One region of the Mesobacillus sp. QJM3NY_10 genome, then DNA from elsewhere that is predicted to be linked to it. Evidence: riboswitches for the same ligand, from Rfam matches in the RefSeq annotation. Region 1 holds a riboswitch; each other region holds the start of a gene.
What was found. Region 1 has a riboswitch for S-adenosylmethionine ahead of AC0VX7_RS20135 (methionine ABC transporter ATP-binding protein). Riboswitches for the same ligand answer to the same signal wherever they lie in the genome.
Positions count from the first base shown of each region.

Region 2: another riboswitch for S-adenosylmethionine. It lies ahead of AC0VX7_RS12325 (methionine biosynthesis PLP-dependent protein); the one in region 1 lies ahead of AC0VX7_RS20135 (methionine ABC transporter ATP-binding protein).
Region 3: another riboswitch for S-adenosylmethionine. It lies ahead of AC0VX7_RS10245 (LLM class flavin-dependent oxidoreductase); the one in region 1 lies ahead of AC0VX7_RS20135 (methionine ABC transporter ATP-binding protein).

Region 1 covers NZ_CM149675.1:3,980,283-3,987,707, reverse strand. Annotated here, with positions in the region: gene AC0VX7_RS20145 (chromate transporter) at 1-223, shown strand, start outside; gene AC0VX7_RS20140 (chromate transporter) at 220-750, shown strand; SAM riboswitch class I at 1,090-1,194, shown strand; gene AC0VX7_RS20135 (methionine ABC transporter ATP-binding protein) at 1,465-2,478, shown strand; gene AC0VX7_RS20130 (methionine ABC transporter permease) at 2,468-3,133, shown strand; gene AC0VX7_RS20125 (MetQ/NlpA family ABC transporter substrate-binding protein) at 3,155-3,982, shown strand; gene AC0VX7_RS20120 (DUF445 domain-containing protein) at 4,603-5,862, shown strand; gene AC0VX7_RS20115 (hypothetical protein) at 5,955-6,332, shown strand; gene AC0VX7_RS20110 (cupin domain-containing protein) at 6,343-6,705, shown strand; gene AC0VX7_RS20105 (STAS domain-containing protein) at 6,740-7,425, opposite strand, start outside.
Region 2 covers NZ_CM149675.1:2,440,690-2,448,114, forward strand. Annotated here, with positions in the region: gene AC0VX7_RS12315 (bifunctional homocysteine S-methyltransferase/methylenetetrahydrofolate reductase) at 1-488, opposite strand, end outside; gene metC (cystathionine beta-lyase) at 488-1,669, opposite strand; gene AC0VX7_RS12325 (methionine biosynthesis PLP-dependent protein) at 1,666-2,781, opposite strand; SAM riboswitch class I at 2,959-3,072, opposite strand; gene AC0VX7_RS12330 (M4 family metallopeptidase) at 3,942-5,573, opposite strand; gene AC0VX7_RS12335 (carbon starvation CstA family protein) at 5,805-7,425, shown strand, end outside.
Region 3 covers NZ_CM149675.1:2,045,568-2,052,992, reverse strand. Annotated here, with positions in the region: gene AC0VX7_RS10280 (YqcI/YcgG family protein) at 1-92, shown strand, start outside; gene AC0VX7_RS10275 (cysteine hydrolase family protein) at 119-694, opposite strand; gene AC0VX7_RS10270 (vWA domain-containing protein) at 841-2,259, shown strand; gene AC0VX7_RS10265 (hypothetical protein) at 2,288-2,581, opposite strand; gene AC0VX7_RS10260 (GNAT family N-acetyltransferase) at 2,701-3,180, opposite strand; gene AC0VX7_RS10255 (hypothetical protein) at 3,239-3,784, opposite strand; gene AC0VX7_RS10250 (ATP-grasp domain-containing protein) at 3,854-4,807, opposite strand; gene AC0VX7_RS10245 (LLM class flavin-dependent oxidoreductase) at 4,838-5,887, opposite strand; SAM riboswitch class I at 6,028-6,133, opposite strand; gene AC0VX7_RS10240 (LL-diaminopimelate aminotransferase) at 6,215-7,396, opposite strand.

The sequences.
Region 1 (7,425 bases):
TGCAGTCATGCTCGCTGTCCTGACATGGGATTTCATCAAGAAGTCAGGTAAATCAAAGCTTGGATGGGCCTGGACAGCTGTAGCGCTTATTGGCAGTCTGATCCTGCTTCAATTCTTGAATCTGCATCCCGCTATCTTAATTTTTGTTTTGCTGCTGAGTGCCTTGCTGAAAAAAGACTCTGCTCCTGCTGAAAATAAACAAAGAGGAGGGGAGCAGCCATGATTTACTTCCATATATTTTTGGCCTTTTTCATTCCGGGGATTTTAGGATATGGCGGTGGACCTGCCTCCATTCCGTTAATCGAAAATGAAGTTGTTGACCGTTATGAATGGATGTCAGTCAACGAATTCAGTGAAGTGCTGGCGATGGGGAACGCCCTGCCAGGACCGATTGCAACCAAGATGGCCGGCTATATTGGATATGCAGAAGGCGGAATTCTAGGTGCAATAGTTGGAGTATTTGCCACGGTGGCACCATCCTTAATTCTAATGATCAGCTTGCTCGGATTACTGATGAAATACAAAGATTCCCCGCGTGTCAAAAGGCTCACTATCGTCGTCCGCCCAGTCATTGCCGTCCTTTTAGGAGTCATGACCTATGATTTCTTTTTCTCTTCCTATGAGGGGGTCGGTATGATGCAGACGATTCTGATTGGCGGAATCAGCTTCATCCTGATGGAAAAATTAAAAGTCCACCCTGCCTATGTCATCGCAGGATCCCTTGTTTACGGCGCCCTTGTTTTATCATAAACAAGGGTTTTTCTTTTTTAAAATAAGGATGTTTTCGTAAAGCTTGTTGTTAAAATCTTAAAGCCGATTTTAACGTATTGTATACCCATTTTGCAGGTCGGTATTAAGTTTGCATGCTCTTTTCTCATGAGAAGCGACAACTTTATGAAGGTATATGGTGATTAAAGCCAATTTTGTGCTCGATAGCAACAAAGTTTGAGAAAAGAGCCTTAAATAAAAAAACATTTCCTTACTCCCTCAATCATGTAAGCGGTATCACTATAGAATCTCCGAAAAAACTTTATTGACAAATAAATCAGATAGTCTTAATATTTCAATTATCGAATTAATTTAATAAGAAACTTATCAAGAGAGACTGAGGGATTAGGCCCTGTGACGTCCGGCAACCTCCTTTTTGGGAAAGGTGCCACTTCCTACAGAATGATCCATTCTGGAAGATAAGTCGTATAGATGTTTACGATGCCTCTTTCTATGAATGAAAGGGGCTTTTTTATTTTTAGCTTTGTTAAACTGGGCTGTTGATTTTCGTTCCAGGCGCTTCGCTATCCGCGGACAGTCGGGGAGCCTCCTCGGCGCTTAAGCGCCTGCGGGGTCTCCCCATGACTTGCTCATCCCGCAGGAGTCTTCGCGCCTTCCACTACAATCAACAGGGTGTAAAATATCAACATTGAGCTAAAACAGAGCCTTATTTTTAAAAAAACGGGGGTGCGAAGGATGATTGAAGTGAAAGACCTGGTCAAGATATACGAAACGAAAAAAGGGTCAGTTACTGGTGTTGACCATGTTTCATTATCCGTGAAGAAGGGAGAAATCTACGGGATAGTCGGATACAGCGGGGCGGGGAAAAGTTCTTTGATACGATGCCTGAACCTCCTTGAAAAACCGACATCCGGAGAGATACATATTGACGGTGTAGAGCTTACTTCTTTGAGCAAGGGTGAACTTAGAAAAGCGCGCTTGAAAATCGGAATGATCTTTCAGCATTTCCATCTTGTAAGCGCAAAGACAGTGAGTGAGAACATTGCATTTGCCTTGAAAGCGGCCGGAATTCCGAAAGCAACAATTCAAGAGAGAGTAACTGAGCTTCTGGATATGGTAGGCCTTTCTGATAAAAAGGATGTCTATCCGGCACAATTGTCGGGCGGACAGAAGCAGCGTGTCGGCATCGCCAGGGCACTTGCGAATAATCCATCAGTGCTCTTGTGTGATGAAGCTACTTCCGCTCTGGATCCGAGCACGACAAAATCTATACTAACCCTACTTAAAAAGATTAATAGTGAATTGGGGATCACGATTGTCCTTATCACCCATGAGATGGAAGTCGTTAAGACGATTTGCGACAGGATGGCTGTTATGCAGGATGGAAAAATCATCGAAGAAGGGAATGTATACGAAGTCTTCGCGAATCCGAAACAACTGCTCACAAAGGACTTCGTCAACTCAATCCTTCAATTCGAACTGCCGGAAAGATTGCTTGAGGAGCGTCAAGGAAAGCTGATCAAGATTTATTTTCAGGGGGAGATTGCCGAGCAGGGAGTCATATCTGATGTATTCCAGACCTTTAAGGTTCGTGGCAATATCCTCCACGGGAAGATCGAATATATTCAGGATATTCCATTGGGGATTTTCATCATGGAGGTCTCAGGAGACGAGGTGGAGATCGACCGGGCGATAGCCTACATTGCGGCAAGGACGAAAAACCTGGAGGTGATTGATGATGCTGCTTGATAACCTGATTGCAATGCTGCCGGAGTTGAACAAAGCATTTTTTGAAACAATCTATATGGTCGGCATCTCCATCCTTGTCGCCATTATCGTAGGCCTGCCTACTGGGGTGCTGCTTTTTGTCACCGATAAAGGACTTTTCCTTGAAAATCAAACTTTTAAAAATATTGCAGGCTTCATCGTCAATATGATTCGCTCGGTGCCATTTATTATCTTGTTGATCGCCCTGCTGCCACTGGCGAATCTAATCGCAGGTACAACCATCGGGCCGACAGCCGCATCTGTTTCATTATCGGTCGCGGCGATTCCGTTCTTTGCTAGAATCGTAGAGCAAAGCTTTCGGGAAATCGATAAGGGAGTCATTGAAGCTGCCGTTGCGACAGGCGCGACTCCGTGGATGATCATTAAAGATGTACTTATACCAGAGGCTAAGCCTGGCATCGTCCAGGGTGTTACCATCACGATCATCAGCCTTGTTGCCTATTCGGCAATGGCCGGCATTGTCGGCGGAGGGGGAGTTGGCGACCTGGCTATCCGTTTCGGTTATTACAGATACGACAATACGATCATGATTACGACAGTCATTATCCTGATCTGCCTCGTCCAGCTAATCCAATTTGGCGGGGACAGAATTGCAAGAGTAGTAGACAAAAGATAAATAATAGGGGGTTCTTTTAATATGAAAAAATTATTATTCTCATTAGTGTTGTTATTATCAATCGGTCTGCTGGCTGCATGCGGCAGCGACTCAGCATCCAGCGGAGATGCGAAGGCAGATGCAAAACAAGTGACATTCGGCGCGACATCCGGTCCATACAGCGATATGGTCTCAAAAGCCATCAAGCCACTTCTGGAGAAAAAAGGCTATGAAGTGAAAGTAGTTGAGTTCAGCGATTACATCCAGCCGAACCTGGCTTTGTCCAAAGGTGATCTTGACGCTAACCTGTTCCAGCACAAAGTCTATATGGAAAACTTCGCGAAAGAACATAAACTCGAACTTTCAGAAGTAATCGTTGTTCCAACTGCGCCAATGGGAATTTACTCTAATAAATTCGATTCACTGGATGAAGTCGCAGACGGATCTGCCATTGCGATTCCAAATGACCCAACAAATGCAGCGCGTGCCTTCCTGATCCTTGAAGATGCTGGACTAATCAAGCTTGATCCTAATGCTGACCCACTGACTGTTTCTGAAAAGGATGTTAATGATAACGTCAAAAACCTTCAGTTCAAGCCAATCGAAGCAGCACAGCTTCCACGAGCAGTCGATAGCGTCGACCTTTCCGCTGTACCAGGAAACTTTGCTCTAGCAGCAAAAATGGACCTGCTTGATGCGCTTCAGCTGGAAAAAATGCCAGACCAATACCGCAACCGCGTCGTCATCAATACAAAAGACCAGGATGCTCAATTCGCAACGGACATCAAAGAAGTCGTAGAATCTGCAGAGTTTGAAAAAATCATCGATGAAGAGTTCAAAGGCTTCGGAAAGCCAGAGTGGATGGAGTAGAATAGTTATCATAATGAAGTCCCGGCAGCCAAAGCACCCGGGACTTTTCCTTTTTTATAGCTTTCTCCCCTATAAATTGGTTAAAATATTGAAGAGACTCTTTTAGGGAAGGCTCTTTTGTTGTTTTATAGCAGGACCTGTACTAACTAGGCGGAAAGGTAACAACTATAAGCCCGAATAAGGCCGCCGAGCCAGAAAAGGTCACATAGAAAAATTCTATAAGCCCAAACGAGGCTACCGAGCCAGAAAAGGTCCTATAGAAAAATTCTATAAGCCCAATTGAGACCACCAAGCTAAAAAAGGTCCTATAGAAAAATTCTATAAGCCCAAACGAGGCTACCGAGCCAGAAAAGGTCCTATAGAAAAATTCTATAAGCCCAAATGAGGCCGCCGAGCTAAAAAAGGTCCTATAGAACAAATCTATAAGCCCAAATGAGGCCGCCGAGCTAAAAAAGGTTCTATAGAACAAGTCTATAAGCCCAAATGAGGCCACCAACTCAAAAAAAGTCACATAGAAAAATTCTCTACAGACCGGACGAGCACTTAAAAAGACACTTCGAGCCTTTCACAAGTAATAGAATGTTATTTGGAATCAATCTAACAGTAACAGAGGGAGATATATGGAAAAACGAGATAAGAGATCTAGACATTTGGCGGCTATTTCGCTGGCGATTATGGGTGCGGGATTCCTCGCTATGATGCCGTTCCAGGAATCGTTGATCGGCAAATTGCTGATGGGCGGGTTTGAAGCCGGGCTAGTTGGCGGTCTTGCGGACTGGTTTGCTGTAACAGCACTATTCAGGCATCCGATGGGCATCCCGATTCCTCACACCGCGCTTCTGCCGAAAAATCGTGATAAAGTAACGCGCGCGTTAATCAATATGCTTGAAAATGACTGGCTCACGAAAGAGAGCATCATGGATAAGTTCAAGCAGATTCATATTCTGGATAAAATTTTCGAAACGGTTGAGAAGGAACTGCATTCTGAGTCTGTTAAGCAGAGCATCCAGTCATTCAGCCTGGATGTCGTGAAAAAGATAGATGTAGAAAGGTTTGCGCCAACAATAGAACAGGAAATCAAAGGTTTCCTGCTATCAGCTGATACTTCCGATCTTCTGCAAAAAGCCTCCAGCCACGTATTGTCGAAAGAATATGAGGCAGCAGCATTCAATTATGTGCTGATAGAGACGGAGAAATGGGCGTCGCAGGATGAAGCGAAAATGGTTCTTGGGAAACTTGGGAAACAGGCAATTGATACAACGGAAGCGGATGGTCTGTTAAAATTTGCGATCCAATCGTTCAGCAATATGATCACGGAAGAAAAAGTCGGCAACATTTTGCAGTCCTTTATTTTAAAAAGAATGAAAAATCTGCAGCAGGATGATAATCGCTACCGCCATATGATTCTTGAGAAAATCCGCAAAGAACTTGGCAACATAAATGAGCGCGAAGCATTAATGTCGGAAATCCAGGCATGGAAAAACAAGATGGTCGAGGATATGGATTTAACCGGACAAATCAGGAATGTACTGGCAAAGTCAAAGGATCGTGTCATTGCTTTTATCGAAGCAGACAGCTTTGTTGACGATACCGTTACTCCAGTGGTGAAACGGTTCATACAGGAGATCAAAGAAGATGAGGGTAAGGTAGCGGCAATCGAAAGCTGGCTCCACGCTAAAATAGCAGGCCTGATTGAAAGAAATCATTCCAAAATCGGCAAGCTTGTCCGTGAGAACCTTGACAAGCTTGATACGGAAACCCTGATTGATATGATGGAAAACAACATCGGAAAAGATTTGCAATGGATCAGGGTGAATGGTGCCGTCTGCGGCTTCCTTATTGGTATCGGTTTGACGATTTTTAAGCTTATTGTTTTGTAAAATGAATGAAAGGCCAATCCAATGCCGGATTGGTCTTTTTCTGTATTCATGAATATGAAATAAATGGTAATATGATGATGGGAGGGGAGTGCATGGCTAAAAGGAAATTACTTGTATCATTAATTTCCGTTCTGGTGAGTGCCGTCCTTTTAACATCATATTGGGCGTACCATCACAAGATTCTGTCCGGTAATTTTGACAAATTGACCATCAGCGGCATGGAAGGCACAACAATCCAGGTTATAAAAGACAGGGACGAGATTGCAAAAATCATATTAGACATTAATGAAAGCCCACGGAATTTCAAGTATGATAGGGGCTTAACATACGATTATTTACCGCACGGCATCATGACCTTTGAAAATAGAACTGAAAAAGTGCAAATTGGCTTGCTTTTAAAAAACGGAAAGACGATTACAAAGTATTGGGAAATTGATACGGAGTTTCCTTTCGGAAATACATCAGAATAGGGGAGAGGCAATGATGGAGAAGGTAAATATCAGCGAAAAGTTCTCGCTTTTCACTGACTATTGGAGTCCGAAAATCGCCGGTGAGATTAATGATATGCATGTTAAATTCGCCAAGCTGAAAGGTGAGTTCATTTGGCATAAGCATGAACATGAAGATGAGATGTTCCTCGTCATAAAAGGAAAGCTGTTGATAAAGTTCAGGGATGAGGACGTGCACCTGGGGGAAGGGGAATTTATGATTGTACCTAAAGGTGTGGAGCATCTTCCCATTGCGGAGGAAGAAGCGCATGTCATCTTCTTTGAACCCAAATCAACTCTTAATACGGGTGATGAAGTGAATGACAGAACAGTTTCTAAACTTCCATCGATATAAAATAAACGGCTCGGTCCAATGACCAAGCCTTTCTTCATTCACTAATTTTTACAAGTTGGAATCCAGTTTCTTTCCACACATAGCGGATTCCATGGACAAATGTATTGAAGGTCGGTACATCAACAAGCAACCCATTCAGTACGATTGATTTGGCCATTTCTGGACGTATTCCTACATAAATCGATTGAACACCCATAAGCTTAAGGGCATTGATGACCTGCTGCAGACGGAACGCGATGGGTGCATCCAGTTCATCTGAAACACCGGTAAAGTCAAAAATGACATATTGATTTCCTTGCTGGGCGCTGTGTGAGAGGATTTTTTCCTCCAGCAGTTCCAGTCGATCTTCAGTCAATTTTCCCATAACCGGAACAAGCACAGCAGTGTCAACTGACAGCGGGATGACAGGCATATCAAGAACTTGAAGCTGTTTCCTGTTTTCCTCCAGAGTTTCTTCGAATTCGGTTACATCTTTCCACGTAAGGATAAATCCGCTTTCCTTGCCATCATTGTTGGTTAGTCGATCAACCATAATCTCAGCCGAGAATTTGTTGAACAAAGAAATGCTAGCAGAGTGAGGGAAATTTCCTCCGGCCAGGATATTCTGTTGACGGCTGCCAGGGAACTCTCCCAGATTCCTGCCGATAAATTCCGTTGGATCATTGATTCCAACATAAGGGCTAATTTGCGCCAATAATTGCATCGCCGTATCATTGATAA
Region 2 (7,425 bases), 1.5 Mb from region 1:
GGCAGGTCGGTCTCTTTTCTGGCAATCTCCAGCACAGTCTCGATTTCTTCCATATCATAAAATGTCTCTAGCAATAGTCCGTCCACACCCTCAAGCAGAAGACAGTAGAGCTGCTCCCTGAAGCTTCTTTTGATTTCTTCAATCGGGATGGCGGAAGGTCTGATTCCCCGGTTCCCGCCAATCGTTCCGAGGACATAGGCATCGGTGCCAGCAGCTTGTCGGGCGAGTCTTACTGCTGCACTATTAATCTCTTTCACCTGATCCTCGAGTCCATATCTTTCAAGTTTTATATAATTAGCGGCATATGTGTTCGTCTGGATAAGGTCCGCACCAGCATTTATATAGGCTTTGTGGATCCGTATGATGTCATCAGGATGAGAAATGTTCAACTCTTCAAAACAGGTACCAGCTCCATAAGAGTGGAGGAGAGTACCAATCGCTCCATCGGCGATTAAAATTTCATTTTCCAGGCGTTTCAGGAAACTCATTAGACTTCCTCCTTTTGTGCTTGTAGTGTTCCTATGGAATCCAAAGCTTGCTCAAAGTCCGTGATCAAATCATCCGCGCCCTCAAGCCCGACTGATAATCGAAGGAGACCATCACTGATCCCACGTTTTTCACGTTCATCCTGCGGCATCGCTGCATGTGACATTTTTGCCGGGTAAGAGAGGATGGATTCTACAGCTCCAAGGCTGACTGCAAACACAGGGAGTTTTACTTTTTCTATAAATCTAGTTAAAACCTCGGCATTTTCAAGCTCAAAGGAAAGCACCGCCCCTGGCCCATAGGCCTGCTGAAGCTGAAGGTCTGCCTGCGGGTGATTCGCAAGACCAGGATAATAGACATTCTTAATTAAAGGCTGTTCTTTTAAAAATCCAGCGATTTTCTTTGCGCTTTCTTGAGATTGGTTCATTCTGACAGACAAGGTCTTAATCCCTCTCATGACAAGCCATGCATCCTGGACTCCCAGTACTGCTCCGAAAGAGTTCTGCAGGGAATAAAGTCTGTTTGCTAATTCTTCATCCTTAACCACCGCCAGACCTGCGACTGTATCACTGTGGCCAGACAGAAACTTTGTGGCGCTGTGAAGGACAATATCAGCTCCAAGTTCAAGCGGACGCTGCAAGTAAGGAGTCATAAAAGTGTTGTCAACAAATGTATAAGCACCATGTTTCTTTGCAATTTCACTGACAGCTTGTATATCTGTCACCTTTAACAGGGGATTAGAAGGTGTTTCTGCATATAGTAAAGTAGTATTTGGTCTAATCGCTTGTTCTACCGCGTCAAGGTCGGTCATGTCCACAAAAGTATGCTCAATTCCAAAGCGGTTCAAAACCTGTGTGACCATCCGGTAAGTGCCGCCATAAACATCCTCGGTGACAACCACGTGATTTCCCTGTGAAAGAAGCAAAAATGCAGTTGAGATCGCAGCCATTCCAGAAGAAAAAGCAAAACCTCGGGTGCCGCCCTCGAGCTCGGCGATTATTTCCTCAAGTGCCTCTCTGGTAGGATTAAGACTGCGGCTATAATCATATTTTCCGAATTTGTCTGCCGACGGCTGGTGGAATGTTGACGCGTGCTGGATTGGCACGCTGACTCCACCGGTTGCTGGATCGAATTTATGCTTATTATGAAGTAGCTGGGTTTCGAATGTGTATTCATGACTCATATAGCCTCTGCCTCCTGGCGTGCCTTTTTGAAGGCTTCTTCTAAATCCTTTTTTAAATCCTCAACATTCTCGATTCCCACAGAGAACCGCAGCAGTCGGTCACAAACGCCTTTTTGTTCGCGTATTTCAACTGGTATATCAGCATGTGTCTGTGTTGCAGGGTAAGTAATGAAACTCTCCACACCACCAAGACTTTCGGCAAAAGTGATTGTGGAAAGACTTTTTAAAAATGGATTGACCATTGCAGGGGAGTGGACCCTGAAAGAGATCATCCCACCCCTGCCAGGATACAGGACATCTCTCACTGCATCATGTCCTTGTAAATAACCCACAAGTTCCCTAGCATTTTGCTCGTGGCGTTCCATCCTTAATGCAAGAGTCTTCATTCCACGGATGAGGAGCCAGGAATCGAAAGGACTTAATACCGCACCGCCGCCATTGTGATGAAGGAATAGAGAATCACATAACTGCTGTCCCCTGGCGACGATCAGCCCTGCAAGGACATCATTGTGACCGCCAAGATATTTTGTTGCACTGTGAATCACGATATCTGCACCTAAAGTCAATGGTTTTTGCAGCAGGGGAGTGTAGAAGGTATTATCAACAATCAACAGAATACCGTTTTCTTTTGCGATTTTTGCGATTGCCTCGATATCAGCTTGCTCCATCAGTGGATTTGTCGGTGTTTCCACAAAAAGAGCCTTCGTCCTTGGAGTGATTGCCGTTTTGATTTCGTTTAGATCTGCCATGTCAGCATATGTACTATTTAATCCCCACTTTTTGAAACCCTGCTCCAGAAGCCGGTAAGTTCCTCCGTATAAATCCTTTGAAACAATCCATTCATCTCCGTGTTCGAATAATGAAAGAACCGTCCAGATTGCTGCCATACCGGAGCTGCAGGCAAAACCGCGATCACCTTCCTCGAGGTCAGCAATCGCCTTTTCAAGAATTTCGCGAGTAGGGTTGCCCGTGCGGACATAATCATAACCGCTCGATTGGCCAATCCCTTCGTGGCGATAGGCTGTTGTTAAATAGATAGGTGGATTGACCGCCCCTGTTGATGTTTCACTCCTATTGCCAAGCTGCGCTAACTTCGTATCAATTTCTGTCAATTTACTCACTCCTAATGGTTGTATTCAGACGGCAATTTTTGTTTTATGAGTAAAGACGAAATTTACGACTTTTAAAAAGACCAATTCCCGCAAAGATCCAGAAAGACAGTGCGGTAAGTCCCAAATAAAACAAAAAAGCCTTCTTAAGAAGAAGACTTTTACAGATGATAGCCATTCTTCTTATCTGCCAAGTTTTAAAAACTTGCTGGAATTAGCACCTTTTCAACAAAAAATAGTTGAAGGTTGCTGAAGCTTCACAGGGCCAGGACCCTCAGCTTCTCTGGATAAGATTTCATATTATTGAATTATTAAATTTCTCTAAATATTACAGCTGTTATGAAAGAATGTCAATCATTTTGTTAATGCGGTAAAGCAAATAGGTAAAAGATCCTTGTGGTCTAATATCTGGTAGGGCATAGAGATTCTATTCAGACAGCTTTCCAGGTTATTGGGGCAAGCTGTCAAGATTCTGCTGTTATTATGACAGCTTTTCTGGATCCGAGGCCAAAGCTGTCAAGATTCTGCTTTTATTGTGACAGCTTTTCTGAATCCGGAGCCAAAGCTGTCAAGATTCCGCCGTTATTATGACAGCTTTTCATGATCCGGAGACAAAGCTGTCAAGATTCCGCCGTTATTGGGACAGCTTTTCATAATCCGAAGCTAAAGCTGTCAGGATTCCGCTGTTATTATGACAGCTTTTCATGATCCAAAGCCACAGCTGTGAAGATTCCGCTGTTATTGTGACAACTTTTCATGATACCAAGCCAAAGCTGTCAAGATTCCGCCGTTATTGGGACAGCTTTTCATGATCCGAAGCCAAAGCTGTCAAGATTCCGCTGTTATTGTGACAGCTTTTCTGGATACGGAGCAAAAGCTGTCAAGATTCCGCCAGTATTATGACAGCTTTTCATGATACCAAGCCAAAGTTTTCAAGATTCCGCCAGTATTATGACAGCTTTTCATGATACCAAGCCAAAGCTGTCAAGATTCCGTCGTTATTATGACAGCTTTTCATAATCCGAAGCTAAAGCTGTCAGGATTCCGCCGTTATTGTGACAGCTTTTCTAAATCCGGAGCAAAAGCTGTCAAGATTCCGCTGCCTCATAATAAAAAACTGGCTCACATGAATAAATGAGCCAGTCTTGCTAAATATAAAGCTATTAATATACTCCTACTGCATCAAATGCTTTATTGACAGCATTGACTTCTGCAGAAGCTGAACCATACAGGTCTGATGCAGCTTGTACCAATCCTGCTCGTGCCTGGCTGAAGTTCGTCGAAGAAGTAAAATAGACTGTGTTTGCACGGTAGAAGATCGCGCCCATTTTATCCGTTCCTACACCTGGCACCGATACTCCATAATGTGAACCACCTTCGCTCAGAAGGTAAGCAGCTTTATTGATGATTCCGCTGTTGATATGGACTCCGCCATTATCGGAAGTGCCAGTGTAACGTACAGAGTAGTGATCCGGATCACCGTATTTAGTTGGGTCGCTCATTGAACGTAGGGCATCACCAGCTTTATTTGGTGTGTAGATGTCTTCGCCGATTTCAAAATCAGGATCATTATTATCATGGAATTCAGCAAGTGTGCCGAAGATATCGGAAATTGCTTCGTTCAACGCACCTGATTCGTACTGGTAGACAAGGTCGGAACTGAAATCAGTCACGGCGTGAGTCAGTTCATGCGCTACAACATCAAGACCACCTGATAGTGGGATGAACGTAGTTCCATCTCCATCACCGTACACCATTTGCTGACCATTCCAGAATGCATTGTTATAGCTTCTTCCGTAGTGGACAGTGGACTTCAAAGCTGCGCCTCGATCATCGTATGAATTGCGGCCAAAAGTGTTTTTATAGTAATCATAAGTGAGACCTGCATAGTAGTGGGCATCTACAGCGGCACCGTCATAAGCAGCATTCAGGTTATTATCAGCATCCACCCAGAGCGATCCAGGTGTTCTCTGACGGTTCTTTGCATCGTAGGTGAACACACCGTTTCCGCGAGTATTGTCCTGCAAATAATATGAGCCATTTGAAAGAAGAGTATTCAATGTCTTCGTGTCACCCAGCACACCGACACCAGAACCAACAGTGTCACTTCCGTTTAAAGAAGGATTGTTTTTACCAGCAGTATGAATGGCATTGTACTTATTGATAATTTCACCTGTAACAGCGTTGACAAAGTACTGGTAATTCCCTGGTTCAGGGCTCAGGAAGTTCAATGTTACATGGTAAGCGTAAACTGCCTGATCTTCGGCAGGGTAAACGACTAAATCCGCAGTTGGGCTTACTTCATAGTCAGGCTTGTAACCCAAATCCGCTTCTGCCGTGGCAATTGCATCTCTTTGTGATTTTTTATTTGTAGCTTTTACAAGTTTGTCGCCCAATCCCTTGCTGACTGTACCGCTGAAAACCTGAAGAACACCAGCTTCATCGACTCTTGCCACCTGGGTTGCTCCCCAGACAGGAACGCCATTATAGACCTGCTGCAGGCGGACAACATCTCCACCCAGCTTGTCTGCTTCCTGTGATGTAACAATGAAACTATCATTTGTGCCAAGGTTGTATTTTCCTTTCGAAGCTTTCAGGTAACCAAGGACAATGTCCTTTGCTGCCTTCTGGGAAGGATTGGTCAGCTTACCGGTAACAAATTCAGGTGCGCCATGGCTTTTTGTGTACTTTTTGGAAGGTGAATCTGCTGATGGGGCAGCAAATCCAGTCGCAGCAACCAATCCGCTTAGTGCCAAGCTTGCTGATAAACTAAGGGAAACTACTTTCTTTTTCAAATGTATTCCTCCTAAAATGAAATTCTAGCTAATAAAAATCAGTAGATTATTATATTTATACTTTAGTTATCTGAACATTGCAATAAATAAGTCTAAAATTGTCGAATTAGCATGTTGGGAAAATTCCTTGGCAAATTTTCAATAAAAGTAATCAGAATTTATTGACTAATTTGTCAATATATTTTTATTATTAAGTTGTAGTACCAACTCATAAAAAAGGAGGTTAATAAAATGAATTCTTTATGGTTAGCCGTGATCGGAATGATTGTGTTTGCGATCGGATACCGCTTCTATTCTAAATGGGTAGCAGAAAAGATTTACCGTCTTGACCCGAACTATGTCACACCGGCGCACCAGTATTCGGATGGAGTAGACTTTGTTCCAACGAAGAAAATGATCCTTTGGGGTCACCATTTTACGTCCGTTGCCGGGGCAGCACCAATTGTTGGTCCGGCGATCGCTGTCTATTGGGGATGGCTTCCTGCATTCCTCTGGGTTACCTTGGGCACGGTCTTCGCAGCAGGTGTTCATGACTTCGGAACTCTTGTCCTTTCAGTCAGGAATAAGGGACAGTCAGTCGGTACAATCACAAATAAGCTAATTGGCAAACGTGCAAAAATTATGTTCTTATTCATTATTTTAATACTTGTTTTGATGGTCAACGCCGTTTTTGCATGGGTTATTGCGAACTTGTTTGTAAAATTCCCCGCGAGTGTTCTATCGGTATTCCTTCAAATACCACTTGCGATTTGGATTGGTTATGCAGTTTATAAAAAGAAGAAGGGAATGCTCGTACCATCTCTGATTGCATTAGCTGTCATGTATGGTGCCGCTATCCTGGCCAGCCGCGTACCGGCATTGCAAATTGATCTTGTGAGATATTTTGGCGGGGCGGATAGTACCGTCATGTTTGGTCTAAGTGGTGTATCCATGGCTTTCTTAGTCTGGATTGTCGTTCTGATGGTCTATGTTTACATTGCATCAACACTACCGGTCTGGAAGCTCCTGCAGCCTCGTGATTATATCAATTCACACCAGTTGGTTGTAGGTTTATTCATTTTATATGCAGGACTCATTTTCCTGCAGCCAAAGGTTACAGCTCCAGCAATGAATGCAGCGGCTACTGATGTTTCCTGGTTCCCATTATTGTTCATCACGATTGCCTGTGGTGCCATTTCTGGATTCCATGGACTTGTTTCTTCTGGAACATCCTCTAAGCAGCTGGAAAAAGAAACAGATGCCCGCTTTGTTGGTTATCTTGGTGCAGTTGGAGAAGGTGTCCTTGCCTTGATCGCCATTATCGCGGTTATCACTGTATTTGCGACAAAAGCTGATTTTACTGCAGCTTATTCAAGCTTTGCCGCTGCAAGCGCAGGTGGGCTTGGCAACTTCATCAATGGTGCTGCCCAGCTTGCGACCGGCATCTGGATTCCAGCAGACATCGCAAGGACGATTGTTTCCATCATCGTCGTCAGCTTTGCTGCTACCACTTTGGACACGTCAGTAAGATTGATGCGTTATATCATCGCTGAAATCGGAAGCGAGTACAATGTCCAGGCACTGACAAAGACTCATGTGGCTACAACTGTTGCTGTTGTTTCCAGCGCAGCGCTTGTGCTATTGCCAAAAGGACCTAACGGATTCGGTTCTGGCGGATACCTATTGTGGCCATTGTTCGGAACGAGCAACCAGCTTTTGGCCGGAGTCAGCCTACTGCTTGTTTCCATCTGGCTGAAGCGTCAGGGAAGGAATTATCTGGTAACCTTCATCCCAATGGTGTTCGTATTCTTCATGACACTTTGGGCAATGATTCAGCAGGTCGTTTTCCAGTGGTCTGGTTATGGAAGCGGCG
Region 3 (7,425 bases), 1.9 Mb from region 1:
AATGGCGGCAGTACTTTCTCCGTGATGATGATACTTCCTTATCTAAATGCCCGTATCATAGGATGCTTAAATTCCTTGGTATTGATAAATAAAAGCGCAGGATGCTGGCTCCTGCGCTTTACTGTTGATTCAACTGACTAATAATTTCATCGGTGGTCATAATCGTGGCAAATTCCTTTTGCAGCATCGCCAATTCGTGTTCCTGAATGGAATCAGCAGTATGGCGAACACCCTTATGGTCTGTGATTTCAAATGCAGCAATCGCGTCAGAAACCAGGAAGGTAGTGAAGCCAAGATTACCGCTCATTCGTGTCGTTGTGGAGACGCAATGCTGTGTAGATAATCCGGTTATCACCACAGACTTCACTTTATTCTGTTTTAAGTACGCTTCCAGCTCTGTTCCAATGAAACCGCTGTTCACATTTTTCGTAAAAATGATTTCCCCATCCATAGGCTGGATATTTTCCTTAAATTCAGTCCCTAATTTGTTTCGATGATGCAACGGAGACGCCGGGTCGAGCGACTGATGCTTCGTGTAAATGACATGCCCCTTCCTGTTTCTCCATTCGGTTAAAAGCCGCGCCATATTTCCCTCAGCTTCAGGATTGTTCCTAGTACCCCAATATGGGTCGTCGAAGCCTTTTTGAACATCCAAAATAAGAAGCGCAGGCAGTTCAAGCAAATTCTTCATCATTTACCTCCTTACTTATCCCACATTCTTTGTCAGTTCAAGGTTTTTTACTCTCTCTATCATGGAAATTACTTCAAATCCTCTCACTAATCGTGGTAAACTCTATGAAGATGTTTTTTACATAGCGAAACTTGATGAGGAGGATTTTTGTGAAACGGTATTCGCTGTTATTATTGTTATTCACTTCACTCGTCATCTCTGCTTGCAGCAATGATGAACCGGATGAAGAAGTTGTAGCCGAACAACCGGCTAAGGAAGTTGTCAAAAAGGAAGAAACAAAGCAGAGTAAATTTGAGCACTTGAAGAATATAAGTTTAGAGGTTACAGAGGAAAGCCTGATGGCATTGAACCCTGGATCAATGATGGGTGATTTGAGCTATGAAAAGGATATAGAAGATATAGGGTTCAATACACCGGAATTGGACCCCGAGCTAAAAAATATGCTACCGGCGAAACTCGAAGAACTTTCTAATCAGACGGATGATTTGGAAACCATAAAAAAAGGACTTGTTTCCCTGCTAGCCAGTCCGCATTATAAAGAAATTATCGAGAATGCCAGCGCCTATAAACCGCATTTCGAAGAGCCTTTCCTGCCAGACCCGACAAAAGCCGAGGGCGGAGAGGAAACAAAACCTGCTGAAAAAGCGATCATTCTCCTTGACGCAAGCTCAAGCATGCTTCAACAGGCGGACGGACGTATCAAAATGGAAATCGCGAAAGATGCCGTTAAAAGTTTCGCGAAAACCATCGGCCAGTTCAGTGAAGTTTCACTTGTAGTCTACGGACACAAAGGCTCTGATTCAGATGCTGATAAGGGAGCTTCCTGCTCAGGAATCGAAGAGGTGTACCCAATGGGTAAATACGCCAAAGAAGAATTCCACGGAGCAGTCGATTCCTTTGAAAGCAAGGGCTGGACTCCACTTGCTGGCGCCATCCAAAAGGCCGGTGAGATGAGCAGCAGCTATGATGGCAATACAACGATTTACATTGTCAGCGATGGCGCCGAAACCTGTGACGGCGACCCTGTCCAGACCAGCAAGGATTTGATTGCAAAGAACACTGATAGTTCGGTAAACATCATCGGATTTGATGTAGATGGTGAAGCGGAGAATCAGTTAAAAGCTGTTGCTGAAGCTGGAAACGGAGAATACTTTAAGGCCGACAACCCTGAGGAATTAAAAAATACAATCCAATACGAGTGGCTCCCTTCCACCCTCGACCTGGCGTTTGCTTTTACGATGGCACCAGATGGATGGGATATGGTAGCGGAATATAAAATAGCAGATAAATATCCGCTGGAATTATGGACCGTTGGAAGAAAAGAAGCACACCGAATCATCGACGCAGCCGCCATCATGTCAGAGAATGACTGGATCACCGATGAACAATATTCGGAGCTAAGAGATTGGGGCTTTGAACGCAGCGATGCCATGAAGGAACTTCATTATGCCATTTCCAAAACCAATCGGGAAAAAGCAGATACCGAGAGCAAGGAAATAAGGCAAAGAGTCGACGACTGGGTGGAGAAAATGAAAGAACTTAAAAAAGATCGTGGCGATACCTGGTAAAAAAGATGGTCCCAATGGACCATCTTTTTTATTCAATCACCATGCCATACTGAGTCCTCATAAGTTTGATTTGCCTGTGTGGCAGCGCACGCTCATAAATTACTTTAGAGACCACAATTTTTTCCCCATCAAGCTGAACCCAGTATTCCCGTTCCTCGGTAAAATTCCCAACTATATTCCTGGTTATTTTCTCTACCCCTTTTTCCTCAACAATCCCCTGTGCAGAATCCACATTAAATTGAAAATAGAGGTAATCCTCATACGCGAAAGACAGAAGGCCAATGCAGCTTATCCAAATTATGAAATAGAGTATTTTTTTCACCAATATCACCTATATTTAGTGTGCGGTAAATCAGAAAAATATACTCTGAATATTGGGCTGGTATGTAATATTTCAGAAGGTAAAATATGCTAAAATCAATATGTTTTGACGCAAGGTATTTAATTTATCTTCTTTTCCAGGAGTATTTCATCTCTAATAGGAATCCCCTCATACCCTACCATAGGGATTGAGGGTTTGATCTTTCTAGCTTTCTCAACAGCATTCTTCAAAACCTGTGTAAGCGTGAAACCACGTTTTTGCCAAAACTTTAGTGCATTTAAATTATCATTAGTGGTGACTAATTTTAGAACTTCGCACCCTTCACTTGCCGCAAGGATTTCAACTTCCTGCACAAGAAGGGTACCTATTCCCTTTCCCTCATCTATACTATCTAGAGAAATAATCTCACATTCATGTCCGGAAACAATATATGTAATTAAACCTGTAATTTCCCCATACTCATTAAGTACCGCATACCCATCAAGGTCACTGCAATCATAGACACCGCTTGAAATCACCATTTGCTGACTTCCCCAATGAGCTTCAAAGAACGCTCTCACTTTCTCTCTTAACAGTTGATTTATTTTAATGACTTCCATAGTCTTACCTCCGATATTTTCACATCAAAAAGAACGCAAACTATGCGTTCTTTTAGCTTTATAACATTTGTAAAGCTATACCAAATGTATCTTCCTTAATCTGCTCTTCTGAGATATTTGGATTGTAATAGCCAACACTATAATAGATTCCATCCTTTTCAAAAACGAGAGTTCCTTTCATATAATCGCCTACCGTCCCATCAGCTAACTCAACTTCCTCCCCTGGACCTTCTGGATATTCAACTTTAAAATTATGGACAGTTATTAAGAAAATGATTTTATCCTCTTTGTTTTTGGAAAAACTCTCAAAATTGACTCTTAACTCTTTCCCATCGTGCTTAAAATCCTCAATGGTCATTTTCAGCGGCATGGCGTCAAAGGGTAAATCCTTAGGCGGTATTACTTCAAATGGCAAAGCATCTAAGCCAACTTTCAAGGATGGTACATTATATAGAATGGGAATACTTTTCAATTGTTCCTCGGTGACATTCCCAGTTGGTTCAACTTTCTCAAGTTTACTAGTATCGAGCGCTCCATTTTGTTTTTGCTGGCAGCCGAAAAGCATTAGCACCAGGATTATAGGAATAAACGATAACTTTTTCATCTGCACTCCCCCTTATTTTTAATACGGAGGAATCTCTGGGAAGTTTCAAAATTTATCCAAATTTATTAATTATCTTGTCACAACCCCATACTCCGCAGCCAGCTCTTCTCCTAAAAACTTTGCCAGCTGCAGCATGCCGAACTTACCTGCTTTCCCTTCAGCATAAGAATTATAATTTGTATTTGTATTGATATCGTAAGTGAAGATTTCACCTGACTCATTTTTGATGAATTCAATTCCAGCAACATTAATATTATTCGCTTCTAGTACTCTCTTATATTGATCAATGATTGGATCATTAAATCCTTCGATAACCTGGAATTTTGGCTTTTCTTCAACTTCTTCGCCAACAGGGCAGAACAGGTCACCGATCTGGCAGGCATCAGCCGGGCACAATTCAAATCCTTCAGATGTATCGACTCTCACCGCATAAACAAACTCGCCGCCGACAAACTCGCATCTAGTTATATAGCTCTCCGGGGACTGGATATATTCCTGAATCAGCGTCACACCATCAACCGGTTCTTCAAAAGAAGGTCCATCAACATATGCCTGAAGTGCTTCAATCGATTGAAACAGCTGGACGCCAAGACCTTTTCCTGCTCGATTATGCTTCGTGATAAATGGCTTTCCTTCAAATTCCTTCGCAGCATCCAATAACTGTTTTTTCCCGACAGTCGCAATTGTCCTCGGAGTCCTTACTCCATGCTTGGTCAGCTCAAGATATTGCTTAACCTTGCTTACCTCCAGTTCCAGCGCGCGAGAACCGTTGAAAACTTTACGGCCATGGTTCTCTAACCATGATAGAACCTGCGCAGTATATTCCGGAGCGAAACGATGGCCTCTTGTGTGTGAAGAAGCGCTCATCCTGCTATAATAGATCCCTTCAGGAGGTTCTTTCGATAAATCTAGCAGCCCCTCGTCTAGATGCCATTCTTCATATGGAACTCCCAGCTCATCAAGCCGTTTTGTCAATTGGACCGTCCATTCGTTATTTTCATGGATGATATATACTTTGCTCATTATTCCTTCATCTCCTTAATCAAATGTAAATCAAACAATCGCTTGCTTCTTTTTTGCCTCAACTAGCGGCATAACTTGCTTTGCGAAGCGCTCCATTTCCTCGAGCTGAGGAGAGAATTGCAGTAACAGCAAACCCAATCCAGCTTCTTCATACTCTAAAATTCGCTCGGCAATTTGTTCTGGTGTACCTACTAAATTTGGCCGCAGTCCACGGTTTGATACCGAATAGTCCTGGAGCTGAACCTGCTGTTCAAGCTGAGATTTGCTCGTAAAATCTTTAAAGCCGGCATAGGCACTGGATTCTTTAACATCCGTGATACGTTCCAATTCGGCAAAAGCCTCTTCCTCTGAATCCCGGCAAATGACGTAAGCGGCCATTCCGAACTCTGACAGTTCAGGATTTGACGTAGCGGCCCTCCGAGTCTTCATGTCTACTATTTTCCGTTGTATTTCTTCTACTGTCCCGCCATGCATGACATAGGCATCGCATTTTTCAACAATCGTCTGCTTCCCTTTTTCGCTCTCACCGCCAGCGTATAAAATTGGATTCGGGCGCTGTACCGGTTTTGGGAACAGCTTCGTGTCCTTCAAATCATAAAACTTACCTTCATAAGAGAAGCTTTCTTCACTCCATAGTCCCTTGAGCACATCAATGAACTCAGTAGTCCGTTCATACCGCTCATCATGCTCGGTAAAAATCCCCCCGTATTGGCGCGCCTCTTCCTCCCACCAGGCTGAAACCACATTAAGGGTAAATCGCCCGTTGCTGATCTGATCTATGTTTGCAGCCATCTTTGCTGTGACTGCGGGATTATGGAACCCAGGCCTAACAGCAGCCATAATTTCAATCTTTTCTGTCACCGAAGCCAATGCGGCAGCAGTTATCCATGCTTCAAGGGAGTCATGCTCGGGACCTTTGATATCATTCAGATATAACTCTGCTATCAAAGTGGTAGAGTAGCCCCATTGTTCTGCTGATTGAATCACCTGCTTTGCATAATCAAAGCTAGGCGGCATATTTTCATCCTCTACATTCCTAAGCCATCCGCCAAAAATCGGCAGCCAAAATCCATATTTCATCCCAAACTCTCCTCCGGTTTTAATCTCGACTTTACCAACCCGATAAGTTGGTTTTACAAGAAAAACATTAGAGACTCATAAATAAGCCTCCTAAATACAAAAAGCTCCCTTCTTTAAGAAGAGAGCCATAGAATACTCTCTTCTCATCTTTCAGACAAATTTGTCCGCAGGAATTGGCACAGTATTCAATCAGAACCTGTTGCCGAGGTTTCGCAGGGCCTTTCCCTCCACCTCTCTTGATAAGAAGACATGTATTAAATTTTAGTTTACTAAAGTGATAATATTCTAAATTCATCCAAAAGTCAATTCGTTTATCGAAATATATTTTTAAATTCCTAACGGAAAGCCTGACAGAAATTTATTTACCCTTTGTGATGCCTCAACCAGTCTTTCTGGAGGCTGAACCATAGCAATTCGGACATACCCTTCACCCTGCTTGCCAAAAGCATCACCCGGAACGACGACAATCCCTTCCTCATCAATTAGCTTGAAGGCAAAATCACGGGATTTCCAACCCTCAGGAATCTTCGCCCACACAAACATCGTTGCCGGAGAATTGGCCACTTGCCATCCGCTGTCCCGAAATCCTGATACCAAGGCATCCCGCCGTGCTTGATACTGCTTTAGCTGATCCTTCAGGAATGAATAGTCAGAAGTCAAAGCGGCAATCGCAGCTTTTTGGATTGGATAAAAGATGCCGTAATCGATGTGTGATTTGAAAGCAGCAAGAATATCAATAACCTGTGAATTTCCTGCTACGTATCCAATACGACAGCCTGCCATATTGAAAGTTTTAGAGAGTGAGTTGAACTCTACCCCCACTTCCTTTGCACCCGCTACTGATAAGAAACTGTTTTGTGGATTTCCGTCATAAATCAGTTCTGAATAAGCAAAATCATGTACGACCAGTATGTTATGTATTTTGGCAAATTCAACAACTTCTTCAAAAAAGCTGCGATCTGCCAGTGCAGTGACAGGATTTCCGGGATAGCTCAAGATCATCATTTTCGTCTTTTGTAAAACTTCAAGAGGAATCTCATTAAGCTGCGGCAGGAATTTATTCTCCTCCAGCAAAGGCATAGGATAAATCGAACCGCCCGCAATGGTTACGCTAGCTTCATAGATTGGGTAACCTGGATCTGGAACAAGTACATAATCTCCAGGATCAATGATCGCAGTAGCAAGATGCGCAAGCCCATCCTGGGAGCCCATTAGCTGCAGGACTTCAGTTCCAGCTTCAAGTTCTACCGAATAACGCTGCTGGTAAAAGTATTTTACCGCATCGTTAAATTCACTAATTCCCTTGAGCGTGTATCCGTATTTCCCCGGATCCATCGAATATTTAGCAAGTTCCTCCATAACAAAAGAAGGCGGTGAAAAATCCGGACTCCCAATACTCAGGTCAATCACATCTTTCCCGTTCATTAAGGCTGCCTGCTTACGGTCAACCACTTCCTGAAAAATACTTGACGTCATTTTTCTAATCTTTTCTGATCCGTAGATATTCATGGATATTCCCCTTTACTGTTCATTAATTC